3 regions of the Arthrobacter sp. B3I4 genome follow, and region 2 is predicted to be linked to each of the others. Evidence: riboswitches for the same ligand, from Rfam matches in the RefSeq annotation. Region 2 holds a riboswitch; each other region holds the start of a gene.

Region 1 (3,959 bases), 1.5 Mb from region 2:
CGCTGGCCCTGAAGGTCAACGCGGCGCCGCCCGGAAGCTGGATCATCGACACCCCCGGCATCCGTTCCTTCGGGCTGGCCCACGTGGACCCGGACCGGATCCTGCGCTCCTTCCCAGACCTGGCGCCCGGCACCGAAGACTGCGAGCGTGGCTGCAAGCACGACGCATCCGCCGTCAACTGCGGAGTCGACGCGTGGGTCTCGGCCGGCCACGCAGGCCCCTCCGGCCCCGCCCGGCTCGCGTCGCTGCGGCGTCTGCTCGGAACCGATCCGCGGATGGAAGCGCCGGAAACGAAGGAACTCGGCAGCGTCTCCTGAGAGCCTCTCCCCGCCCGCAGCGACGTGGCCTCCCCGTCCGCAAGGCGTTTTGACGGTAGTTTGGACCCATGAGTCAACCCGCTTCAAGCTACAACGATGACCTGCGCCTTGCCCACGTATTGGCGGACTCGGTCGATTCCCAGACCATGAACCGCTTCAAGGCGCTCGACCTTCGGATCGAAACGAAGCCTGACCTGACCCCTGTCACCGACGCAGACAAGGCCGCCGAAGAAGCCATCCGCGGCCAACTGTCCCGATCCCGTCCCCGCGACGCTGTCCTGGGCGAGGAGTTCGGCAGTTCCGGCCACGGCTCGCGCCGCTGGATCATCGACCCCATCGACGGGACCAAGAACTTCGTCCGTGGCGTCCCGGTCTGGGCCACGTTGATCGCGCTTGTCGACGAAGGCGAGCCCGTCGTCGGCGTCGTCAGCGCCCCGGCCCTGGGCAAACGCTGGTGGGCGGCCAAAGGCGCCGGCGCCTACATGGGCCGCTCCCTGGCCGCCGCGACACGGCTGAAGGTTTCCAACGTGTCCGAACTGTCGGACGCCTCGCTGTCCTATTCAAGCCTGGGCGGCTGGAAGCAGCGCGGCAACCTCGACGAGTTCCTCGGGCTCACCGAAGAAGTCTGGCGTACCCGCGCCTACGGTGACTTCTGGTCCTACTGCCTGGTGGCCGAAGGCGCCGTCGACATTGCCTGCGAGCCGGAACTGAACCTGTACGACATGGCTGCCCTGGTCCCGATCGTCACCGAGGCCGGCGGCCGTTTCACCTCGCTCGAGGGCGAGGACGGGCCTTTCGGCGGCAACGCGCTGGCCACCAACTCCATCCTGCACTCCGAAGTCCTCAAGCGGCTCAACCCGGGCCTCGACGACCTCCTCTAGGCGCTCTCACGCCGGGCGGCGTAACACAACGCTTGATATTGCGGTTCGCCTTTCGGTGCGTCCGGAGGTGTCCTAGGCTCGAAACAGGTCACGAGTGCCAGCGCTAAACCCCGGTTTGCTGGCCGGCAACCCTCCATTCGCGGCGGGGTGCCCCGGGTGACGACCTGGCCGGTCCGGAGCGGACCGGCAAGCGCGGATCCCTTGGAACGGGGTCCTTTTCGAGCGAGGTCCCATGACGACTACCACTTTTCCTCCCCGTCCCGCCGTTGCCGGCCGCCGGCCGCTGTCCGCGGTGTCCGGCGCGGACATCCTGGCCCCGCTGATCCAGGGCGGCCAGGTCCGTTACGCGCATCTGGATTACGCCGCGTCAGCTCCCGCGCTGTCCGTGGTGTCCGCCTACGTGAATGAGATCCTGCCGTACTACGCCAGCGTGCACCGCGGCGCCGGGTACGCCTCCCAAGTGAGCACCTCGGTGTACGAGAACGCCCGGAGCATCGTCCGCGGGTTCGTCGGCGGACGCCCTGATGACGCAGTGATCTTCACCCGGAATACCACCGACGCACTGAACCTGCTGGCCGGCTGCCTTCCTGCCGGCGGGGGACAGCCCACCGGTGAGGTGCTGTATCTGGACATCGAACACCACGCCAACCTGCTGCCGTGGCAGAACGTGCCGCACCGGGGCGTGGTCGCGGCACCGACGCTGGCCGGAACGCTGGCGCGGCTCCAGGCGGAGCTGGCGTCCGGCGGCGTAAGCCTGCTGGCCGTCACCGGCGCGTCCAACGTCACCGGCGAGGTGCTGCCGGTCCGCGAGCTGGCGGTCCTGGCGCACGCATACGGCGCCCGGATTGCCGTCGACGCCGCCCAACTGGCCCCGCACCGGCGCATCAATATCGCCGCCGACGGGGTGGACTATCTCGCCTTCTCCGGCCACAAGCTCTACGCCCCGTTCGGCGCGGGAGTGCTGGTGGGCCGGCCCGACTGGCTCGACGCCGGCACCCCGCACCTCGCCGGCGGCGGCGCCGTCCGGGACGCCCGGCTTGAGACCGTCAACTGGACCACGGGGCCCGCCCGCCATGAAGGAGGATCGCCGAACGTCCTCGGCGCCGCCGCGCTGGCCCGCGCTACGCAGGTGATCGCAGCCCTCGACGAGCAGCAATGGCACGACCACGAGGATGCCATCCGATCCTTCCTCGTCGAGGGGCTGCAACAGATCGACGGCGTCAAGGTGCACACCATTTTCGAGGACTCCGCCCTCCCGGGCGGCCCCGGGAGCATCGGCGTCGTGAATTTCTCGGTAGCCGGGTATGACGCGGGCCTGGTAGCCGCCTATCTGTCCGCCGAGCACGGCGTCGGCCTGCGCGACGGCCGCTTCTGCGCGCACCCGCTGCTGAAGCGGCTGGGCCTGCCGGCGGGTTCGCTGCGGGCCAGTTTCGGCCTGGGCTCCCGGCTGGGGGACGCCGAGCGGCTGCTCGCCGGGCTCGAGGAGCTGCGGCGGAACGGCCTGGGCTCGGACTATGTCGTGGCTGCCGGCCGCTGGGTGCCTGCCAACGACACCCGCAGCTACCCGCACTGGGCCCCCAACACACCGGGCACCGCCGGGGCTGCACCCTGCATTCTGGACTGACGCCGCTGCCCCGCCGCGTGCGGTAAATTCGAAGGTATCAACCAGAGCTGCCGAAGGAGAGCGCACGTGGCAGGCGGCGGCCCGAAACTACATCATTCCCGCCGGCAGGAGCTCGGCCAGAGCTTCCAGGACGGCGGCGAGCACTACGACCGGGTGCGGCCCGGCTACCCGGACGACGCGGCGGACTGGCTGATCCCGGACGGGGCGCGCGACGCCGCCGATCTCGGGGCCGGCACCGGCAAGTTCACAGCCCTTCTGGTCGGGCGGGGGCTCCGCACCGTGGCCGTTGACCCGTCATCGGACATGCTGGCGCAGCTGCGCCGCTCACTTCCGGGAGTACCCGCCCTCGTCGGGACCGCCGAGCACACGGGCCTGCCGGCGGACGCGTTCGATCTGGTCACCGTCGCGCAGGCCTGGCACTGGTGCGATCCGGTGCTGGCCAGCACCGAGGCCGCGCGGCTTTTGCGCCCGCACGGCGTGCTCGGGCTCGTCTGGAACCAGCTCGACACCGCCGTCCCCTGGGTCCACCGGCTGTCCCGGATCATGCATGCCGGCGATGTCCACAAGCCCTCCTTCAAGCCGGCCCTGGGTGCCGAATTCACCGCGCTGCAAAGTCACCTCACCCGCTGGGAAGACCCCGTCGGGGTGCAGGACATTCTCGAACTGGCCAAGTCTCGCAGCTACTACCTGCGCGCCGGCGAAGCGACCCGTGCCAAGGTGCTCAGCAACCTTCGCTGGTACCTCCACGACCACCTCGGGCACACAGACGGCGAGGTGCTGCCGCTCCCCTATCTGACGCAGAGCTGGCGCGCCACCAGGGCATGACGCCCCGGAGCGGTGGTGGGTGGCCCGCACGCGTTCAGTTCCGCCGGCTGCATTGCGGAAGCCTGCCCGCGCGCCCTAGTATTTCGGTATGCCTAAATTCTTTATGTAGGTAGACGGAATTTCTAGGAGCCCACCGTGCTGGATGTCGCAGGACACGAACCGTCCGCCGCCGGGCAACCCCCCGCCCGAGGGGTGCGCGGACACCGCCGCGCCCTCCTGGGTTTGCTGGGCCCGGCCTTCGTGGCAGCCATCGCCTATGTGGACCCGGGCAACGTGGCCGCCAACCTTACGGCCGGTGCGCAATACGGCTAC
Region 2 (3,959 bases):
AGGTCGAATTGCTCCACGACGCGGCCGTCTTCCATGACCGCCACGTTGTCAGCGATGGCTTTGATGACGTTCATTTCGTGGGTGACCACCACGATCGTGATGCCGAACTTGGCGTTAACGTCCGCCAGGTACTGAAGCACGGACGACGTCGTACGGGGGTCAACTGCCGACGTCGGCTCGTCGCAGAGCAGCACTTTCGGTTCCGTGGCGAGCGCCCGGGCGATGGCCACCCGCTGTTTCTGGCCGCCGGAGAGTTTCGCAGGATAACTTGCCGCCTTGTCGGCCAGGTCCACAATATCCAGGGTCTCGGCGGCCCGGCGGCGGCGTTCCGCCTTCCCGACGCCGGCGAATTTGAGGGACAGTTCGACGTTTTCCTGGGCCGTCAGGTTGTTGAGCAGGTTGAAGTGTTGAAAGATCATTCCGATGCCGTGCCGGCTGTTCCTCAGTTCCCTGTCGGAGAGGGACATCAGGTCCACCCCGTCCACGAGGACGCGTCCCGACGTCGGGCGTTCAAGCAGGTTGATGTTGCGCAGCAGCGTGGACTTGCCGGCGCCGGAGAATCCGATGATGCCCTGGATACTGCCCCGCTTGATCCGCAGGCTGACATCATCGACGGCGGTAAAGGTGGTTCCGGCCGACGTGAAAGAGGTGGTGACATTCTGGACTTGAATCACAGGTCCCCACCTGCTGTCCGGGCTGGTGTTGGGTTGATGCGTGGGTTCATGATTTCCTCCGGGGTTCACCCAAGGAAGGCCCTGTGGTCCGGCACCAGGGCAGCGCCAAGCTCGGGCTGTTGGTGCCTAGAACACGTGGTTCTCCATCGGTCCTGGCGGTAGCACCGTCCTCAAAGGAGGGGGTTGCTGCGGCGTCACAGAGCCAGATCTCTCAGCCGCTCGGGATGGTTACACCACGAATCTCGCACACGCCGCGGCGGCTTGCGAAGCGGTGCGTCACACGCCGTAAAGGGCGCGTCATACGCGCCCTCACACGGCAGCCCGGCGCGTGGGACGCGGGCCCGCCGCCAGCTGGCCGGCTGTCAGAGGCCGAGGCGCGGCGCTTCCTGCGCGGGGCACGCGTTCATAATGACGTCCAGGCCGGCTGCCTTCGCCCGGGCCGCGGCAGCTTCGTCGATGACGCCCAGCTGCAGCCAGACGGCCTTCGCGCCGACGGCGATCGCCTGGTCGATGACGTCCCCCACTTTCCGGGAGTTCACGAAGCAGTCCACGACGTCGAGTGGGTGCTTGGACGCCGGAATGTCCGCGAGGCTGGAGTAGCCGGTCTCGCCATGGACGTCATCCCCCGGAAGGTTGACCGGAATGATCTCCATCCCCAGCCGGTCCCGGACTAACAGCGCAACATCGTAGGCGGCCCGCCATTCATTGGTGCTCAGGCCCACTATGGCCCACCTGCCCTTGGTGCGCAGGAGCCGTTCGAGTACTGCGGGATCGTTGACATGGGTCATGCGCCAAGCCTACTTCCCGCCGCCAGCGGCAGCACGGCACGAATGCAGCCGGACGAGGCTGCCGAAGATTCGACTGACGCGGCAGACCAGCCAAACGCGTGTCCGAATATTACGCGGCTCATTTGGCCTAATTCGTCCTTTCGGTTTTAGTAGGTAGTGACCATCCCGAGCGGCCGAGAGACCTGGATCGATGAAGCCGCAGCAACCCCCTCCCTTGAGGACGGTGCTACTGCCAGGACCGATGGAGTAACTCTATGACTGCTGTCCTGTACCCGACCTCCCCCGCGGCACCCGCAGACGTCCCTGTCGGCTGGCCCAGTTCCCCGGCACTGCCCGTGTCCTTCCGCTCCCTGCGGCGCACCTTTGGGTCCGGACCCGCGGCGCACACCGTCCTGCGGGACATCAGCTTTGACGTCCGCGCCGGTGAAGTCCTCGCCATCCTCGGCCCATCCGGCTGCGGGAAGTCCACCTTGCTGCGGGCCGCTGCGGGCCTGGACGCCCCGAGCTCCGGCAGTGTCGAGATTGGCGGCGTCCCGGTGCAGGGCGTCGATTCCCGCTGCGCCTTCGCGTTCCAGGAGCCACGCCTGCTGCCGTGGCATACTTTGCAGGCAAATATCGCTATCGGCCTGCCCGCCGCCACCAGCGCCCGGGACGGCAAGGCCAAGGTGGCCCGGCTCCTTGAACTCGTGGGACTTCACGACTTCGCCAAGCACCGGCCGCGCGAAGTCTCCGGGGGCATGGCCCAGCGCGCCGCTCTGGCCCGCGCACTGGCCCGCAACCCCGGAGTCCTGCTGCTCGATGAGCCGTTCGGCGCCCTCGACGCCCTGACCAGGATCAAGATGCAGGACCTGCTGCTGGAGGTCCACCGGGCCGAGCCGACCACAGTTTTGCTCGTAACCCACGACGTCGACGAGGCACTGCAACTCGCCGACCGCATCATCGTCCTGGGCAGCGATCCCCAGTCCCCCGCCGGAGCCGGCGAATCAGAGGTGCCGTCAACGGACCCGGCAGTTGCTCCGGCGCCCGGCGCTGCAATTGTCCGCACCGTCGTCGTCCCCGGCGAACGCCCCCGCGACCGGGCCTCGGCCGAGCTGGCCCGAATGCGCGCCTCGCTCCTGGCCAGTCTCGGCGTCGACGGTCACTGACCGCCTGCACTGTCCGGGCCCGCCGCCCTTCCGGACCTTCCGGCCGCCCATTCCGGCCCGGCTCCCCTGCTCTTTCCCCGCACCGCTCGCACCCGTTCTCGAAGGAACCCCATGCCTTTCGCACGCAAAACCACCCGCCGTTCACTCCTCACCGCCGCTGCCGTCTCCGCCGCCCTGGCGCTCACCGGCTGCGTCGCCGGTGAAGGCTCAGGCGGCCAGCAGGCGGCCAATGCCGCCGCTGCCGGCAGCGGCACCCTGAACATCGACTTCGCCACCTACAACCCGCTAAGCCTGGTGATCAAGAAGAAGGGCTGGCTCGAAGCCGCCCTCAAGGACCAGGGCGTAAGCGTCAAATGGGTCCAGTCGGCCGGGTCCAACAAGGCCAACGAAGCCCTGCGCTCCGGCGCGGTCGACGTCGGCTCCACCGCCGGCTCGGCCGCCCTCCTGGCCAAGGCCAACGGCTCACCGATCAAGACCATCGACATCTACTCCCAGCCGGAGTGGGCCGCCCTGGTCACCAAGGCCGGCAGCGGCATCAGCACCGTGGCCGATCTCAAGGGGAAGTCCGTGGCGGCCACCAAGGGCACCGACCCGTACTTCTTCCTGCTGCAGTCCCTGTCTGAGGCCGGCCTGTCCGCCAAGGACGTCACCGTGCAGAACCTCCAGCACGCCGACGGCCGCGCAGCACTCGAGAACGGCTCCGTGGATGCCTGGTCCGGCCTCGATCCGATCATGGCCGGGGCGGAGCAAAAGGGCGCCAAGCTGTTCTACCGGAATCTTTCTTTCAACACCTACGGCTTCCTCAACGCCACGGAAGCCTTCCTCAAGGACAAGCCGAAGCAGGCCCAGGCCGTCGTCAACGCGTACGAGAAGGCCCGCGCCTGGGCCGTCGCCAACCCGGACGAGACCGCCCAGATCCTCGCGGATGCGGCCAGCCTGGACCCCGCCGTCGCGAAGACCGTGGTGCTGCAGCGCAGCAACCTCGACGTCGACCCGGCCCCGGGCGAGGCGCAGCGCAAGGTCTTGGCCAAGATCGGCCCGACCTTCGTGGAGACCGGAGACGTCGCGAGCCAGCAGCAGATCGACGACGCCGTCGCGTCCCTGCTCGATGACTCGCTGGTGAAGAAGGCGGACCCGTCCGCCATCAAGGACTCCTGATGACACAGCTCGGAACCCCTGGCCTTGCCAGTAACAGAGTTACGCACGGCCGCGCTGCAACCGCGCCCGCAACCCCGGCAGATGCCGCACGGCCAACCACCGCCCCCGCCTCGGCTGGCGATGGGTCCCCGGCGAACGGATGGTCGCCCAACGGGATCCTGACCAGCGGCTGGGCGCGGCTGCTGCTTGGACTG
Region 3 (3,959 bases), 2.8 Mb from region 2:
CGATCTACCAGACGACGTCGTTCGTCTTCCCCAGCGCCGAAAGCGCCGCCAACCGCTTCGCCCTCGCCGAGCTGGCACCTATTTACACCCGGATCGGCAACCCCACCCAGGACGCGGTGGAACAGCGGATCGCAAGCCTCGAAGGCGGGGTCGGTGCGCTCCTGCTCAGCTCCGGCCAGGCCGCGGCAACTTTCGCCGTCCTCAACGTCGCCGAAGCCGGCGACCACGTCGTCGCCAGCCCCAGCCTCTACGGCGGCACCTACAACCTGCTGGGCCACACGCTGAAGAAGCTCGGCATTGCCGTGACCTTCGTGGCGGACCCGGACAACCTCGAGCAATGGCGCGACGCGGTGCGCCCGAACACAAAGCTGTTCTTCGGCGAGGTCGTCTCCAACCCGCGCCAGGACGTGCTGGACATCGAAGGCATCGCCGACGTCGCGCACCGGGCCGGGGTGCCGCTGGTCGTGGACAACACCCTCTCCACCCCCTACCTGATCCGGCCGCTCGAGTGGGGCGCGGACGTCGTGGTCCACTCCGCCACCAAATACCTGGGCGGCCACGGCACCGCGATCGCCGGCGTGATCGTGGACTCCGGCAACTTCGACTTCGGCAAGGACCCGGAACGCTTCCCGGGCTTCAACACCCCGGACCCCACCTACAATGGCCTGGTCTACGCCCGGGACCTGGGAGCGGACGGCGCGCTGGGCGCCAACCTGTCCTTCATTCTGAAGGCACGGGTCCAGCTGCTGCGCGACCTCGGTTCCGCCGTCTCACCGTTCAATGCCTTCCTCATCGCGCAGGGCATTGAGACCCTCAGCCTGCGGATGGAACGGCACGTCGCCAACGCCGTGGCGGTAGCCACGTGGTTGGAGGCAAGGAACGACGTCGAATCGGTTGCCTACGCCGGTCTGCCCTCCAGCCCGTGGTACGAGCGGGGCCGCAAGTACGGACCCAAGGGCACCGGCGCCGTCGTGTCGTTCATCGTGGCCGGGGGAGCGGAAGCCGGAAAGCGCTTCGTTGACGCGCTCGAACTGCATTCCCACGTGGCGAACATCGGCGACGTGCGTTCCCTGGTCATCCACCCGGCGTCGACCACCCACAGCCAGCTCTCACCCGAACAGCAGGCGGTGGCCGGCGTCCACCCCGGCCTGGTGCGGCTGTCGGTGGGTCTTGAGCACATCGACGACATCATCGCGGACCTCGACGCCGGCTTCCGGGCCGCCAAGGACGTCTGAGGTCACACAACCGTCACAATCTTCGCGCTTGCGCCGCCGTGTTTCGTAGAATCGACCCAGGTCATGAGTGCCAGTGACAGCCCCGGCTTGCTGGCCGGCAACCCTCCTTTTGCGGCGGGGTGCCCCGGGTGAAGACCTGGCCTGCCGGTCAGCTGACGGCGGGCAAGCGCGAAGTTAGGTCCTCACATGACGATTGCCGTCACCCGCACCGGTGTTCCCGGAACCAAGCTTTCCCCCGTCCCTGACGGCGCTGTTCCCGATGGGACCGTGCAGTACCTGCAGGTCGGTTCCCTGGCGCTCGAATCCGGGGCCACGCTGCCGGAAGTCACGCTCGCCTACGAAACCTGGGGGAGCCTCAACGCGGACGCCTCCAACGCCGTGCTGATCGAACACGCCCTGACCGGGGACACCCACGTCACCAGAGGCGCGGGCCAGGAACCGGGCTGGTGGGAACAATTGGCAGGACCCGGCGCCCCGGTCGACACGGACAAGTACTTTGTCGTGTCTGTCAACATCCTGGGCGGCTGCTACGGCTCCACCGGGCCCTCCACACCTGCCCCCGACGGCCGGCCGTGGGGATCGCGCTTCCCGCTGGTGACGCTCCGCGACAGCACTGCAGCCGAAGCCCGGCTTGCCGACGCCCTGGGCATTGACCGCTGGTACGCGGTACTGGGTGGGTCTCTCGGCGGGGCCCGGGCCTTGGAGTGGGCCGTCAGCTACCCGGAGCGGGTGCAGCGCTGCGCGGTCATCTCGGTGGGCGCCAGCAGCACCGCCGAACAGATTGCCTTTGCCCAGGCCCAGACCCTGGCCATCCGCCAGGACCCCCACTTCAACGGCGGTGACTACTACGGCGGCCCCGAGCCGCACGCCGGACTGGCCCTGGCCCGCCGGATCGCCCACATCACCTACCGTTCCGCCGCTGAGCTGGACGAACGCTTCGGCCGCAGTGCACAGGAGGCCGAGGCCCCGCTGGCGGCAGGCTCCCTGGCAGGCCGCGGCCGCTACCAGGTGGAGAGCTACCTGGACCACCAGGGCAACAAGCTGGTCCGCCGCTTCGACGCCAACAGCTACATCGCCATTACCGAAGCGCTCATGAGCCACGACGTCGCGCGCGGCCGCGGCACCCTGCCGCAGGCGCTCGCTGCCACCGCCGCGGAGTTCTTCGTCGCCGCGGTGAACTCGGACCGGCTGTACTTCCCTGCACAGTCCCGCGCGCTCGCCGAGGCCCTTCCCGGCGAGGTCCCCGTCCACGTCATTGAGGCACCGATCGGCCACGACGGCTTCCTGACCGAGATCGGCCAGCTCAGCGACCAACTTCGGGGCAGCTTCTTTCGCTGAGGCGCGGAGCATCGTGTGCGTTTTTGCAGACCCCCTCTGCACTATTTGTCGTTGAGCCTGCCCGAAGAACAGTCCATACTCGTGGAGAATGACGCCGTGTGTTACAACTCACACGCGTTGTCTACCCAATGGTCCACGGGGTGTCGAAGGCGACACCGAAGGAGTCTTTATGAGCACGGAAAACGCCGCCGCCAGGCGGGAAGAGCCGGACGTCAAGTCGTCCGGCCTTAAGAAAGTAGTCGCGGCCTCCATGGCCGGCACCGTCGTCGAGTGGTACGAATTCTTCCTCTACGCGTCCGCCGCCACCCTGGTCTTTGGCAAGATGTTCTTCCCCAACTCCGGCACCGAGCTGGACGGCATCATCGCAGCCTTCCTGACCTACGCCGTCGGCTTCGTCGCCCGTCCCATCGGTGGCATCGTCTTCGGACACTTTGGTGACAAGTTCGGCCGCAAGCAGCTGCTGCAGCTCAGCATCATCCTCGTCGGTGTCTCCACGTTCCTGATGGGCTGCCTGCCCAGCTTCCAGCAGATCGGCTACTGGGCGCCGGCGCTGCTCGTCTTCCTGCGTTTCGCCCAGGGCTTCGCAGTCGGCGGTGAGTGGGGCGGCGCCGTCCTGCTCGTTGCCGAGCACAGCCCCAGCAAGTCCCGCGGCTTCTGGGCCAGCTGGCCGCAGTCGGCGGTCCCGATGGGCAACCTGCTCGCCACCGCCGTGCTGTTCATCCTGTCCTCGGTGCTGTCCTCCGCCGACTTCCTGGGCTGGGGCTGGCGCATCGCGTTCTGGCTCTCCGCCGTGATCGTGGTCATTGGTTACTACATCCGCACCAAGGTCCAGGACGCCCCGATCTTCCTCGAGGCCCAGAAGGAAGTTGTCGTCGAGAACAAGGGCTACGGTGTGGCCGAGGTCTTCCGTCGCTACCCCCGTGGCGTGTTCACCGCCATGGGCCTGCGCTTCGCCGAAAACGTCCTGTACTACCTCGTGGTCACCTTCTCGATCACGTACCTCAAGGTGATCGTCCAGGCGGACACCTCGCGCATCCTGCTCCTGTTGCTGGTGGCGCACTTCATCCACTTCGCCGTCGTACCCATGGTGGGCCGGCTCTCGGACCGCCTTGGGCGCAAGCCGGTGTACATGGCCGGAGCCGTCCTTGGCGCCACCTGGGGCTTCTTCGCCTTCCCGATGATGGACACCAAGAACGACCTCATCATCCTCCTCGCGATCACCATTGGCCTGCTGTTCCACGCCCTGATGTACGCCGGGCAGCCGGCGATCATGGCGGAGATGTTCCCGACCCGGATGCGCTACTCCGGCGTGTCCCTGGGCTACCAGGTCACCTCGATCGTCGCCGGATCACTTGCTCCGATCATCGCCAGTTCGCTGCTGGGCCA

What was found. Region 2 has a riboswitch for S-adenosylmethionine ahead of QFZ61_RS01900 (ABC transporter ATP-binding protein). Riboswitches for the same ligand answer to the same signal wherever they lie in the genome.
Region 1: another riboswitch for S-adenosylmethionine. It lies ahead of QFZ61_RS08985 (aminotransferase class V-fold PLP-dependent enzyme); the one in region 2 lies ahead of QFZ61_RS01900 (ABC transporter ATP-binding protein).
Region 3: another riboswitch for S-adenosylmethionine. It lies ahead of QFZ61_RS15340 (homoserine O-acetyltransferase); the one in region 2 lies ahead of QFZ61_RS01900 (ABC transporter ATP-binding protein).

What each region holds. Positions count from the first base shown of each region.
Region 1 covers NZ_JAUSYK010000001.1:1,907,464-1,911,422, reverse strand. Annotated here, with positions in the region: gene QFZ61_RS08995 (ribosome small subunit-dependent GTPase A) at 1-317, shown strand, start outside; gene hisN (histidinol-phosphatase) at 386-1,198, shown strand; SAM riboswitch class IV at 1,285-1,397, shown strand; gene QFZ61_RS08985 (aminotransferase class V-fold PLP-dependent enzyme) at 1,431-2,822, shown strand; gene QFZ61_RS08980 (class I SAM-dependent methyltransferase) at 2,889-3,647, shown strand; gene QFZ61_RS08975 (Nramp family divalent metal transporter) at 3,783-3,959, shown strand, end outside.
Region 2 covers NZ_JAUSYK010000001.1:405,291-409,249, forward strand. Annotated here, with positions in the region: gene QFZ61_RS01890 (methionine ABC transporter ATP-binding protein) at 1-674, opposite strand, end outside; SAM riboswitch class I at 815-905, opposite strand; gene QFZ61_RS01895 (CoA-binding protein) at 1,037-1,462, opposite strand; SAM riboswitch class I at 1,620-1,710, shown strand; gene QFZ61_RS01900 (ABC transporter ATP-binding protein) at 1,717-2,607, shown strand; gene QFZ61_RS01905 (aliphatic sulfonate ABC transporter substrate-binding protein) at 2,719-3,765, shown strand; gene QFZ61_RS01910 (ABC transporter permease) at 3,765-3,959, shown strand, end outside.
Region 3 covers NZ_JAUSYK010000001.1:3,233,215-3,237,173, reverse strand. Annotated here, with positions in the region: gene QFZ61_RS15345 (bifunctional o-acetylhomoserine/o-acetylserine sulfhydrylase) at 1-1,235, shown strand, start outside; SAM riboswitch class IV at 1,295-1,410, shown strand; gene QFZ61_RS15340 (homoserine O-acetyltransferase) at 1,422-2,573, shown strand; gene QFZ61_RS15335 (MFS transporter) at 2,743-3,959, shown strand, end outside.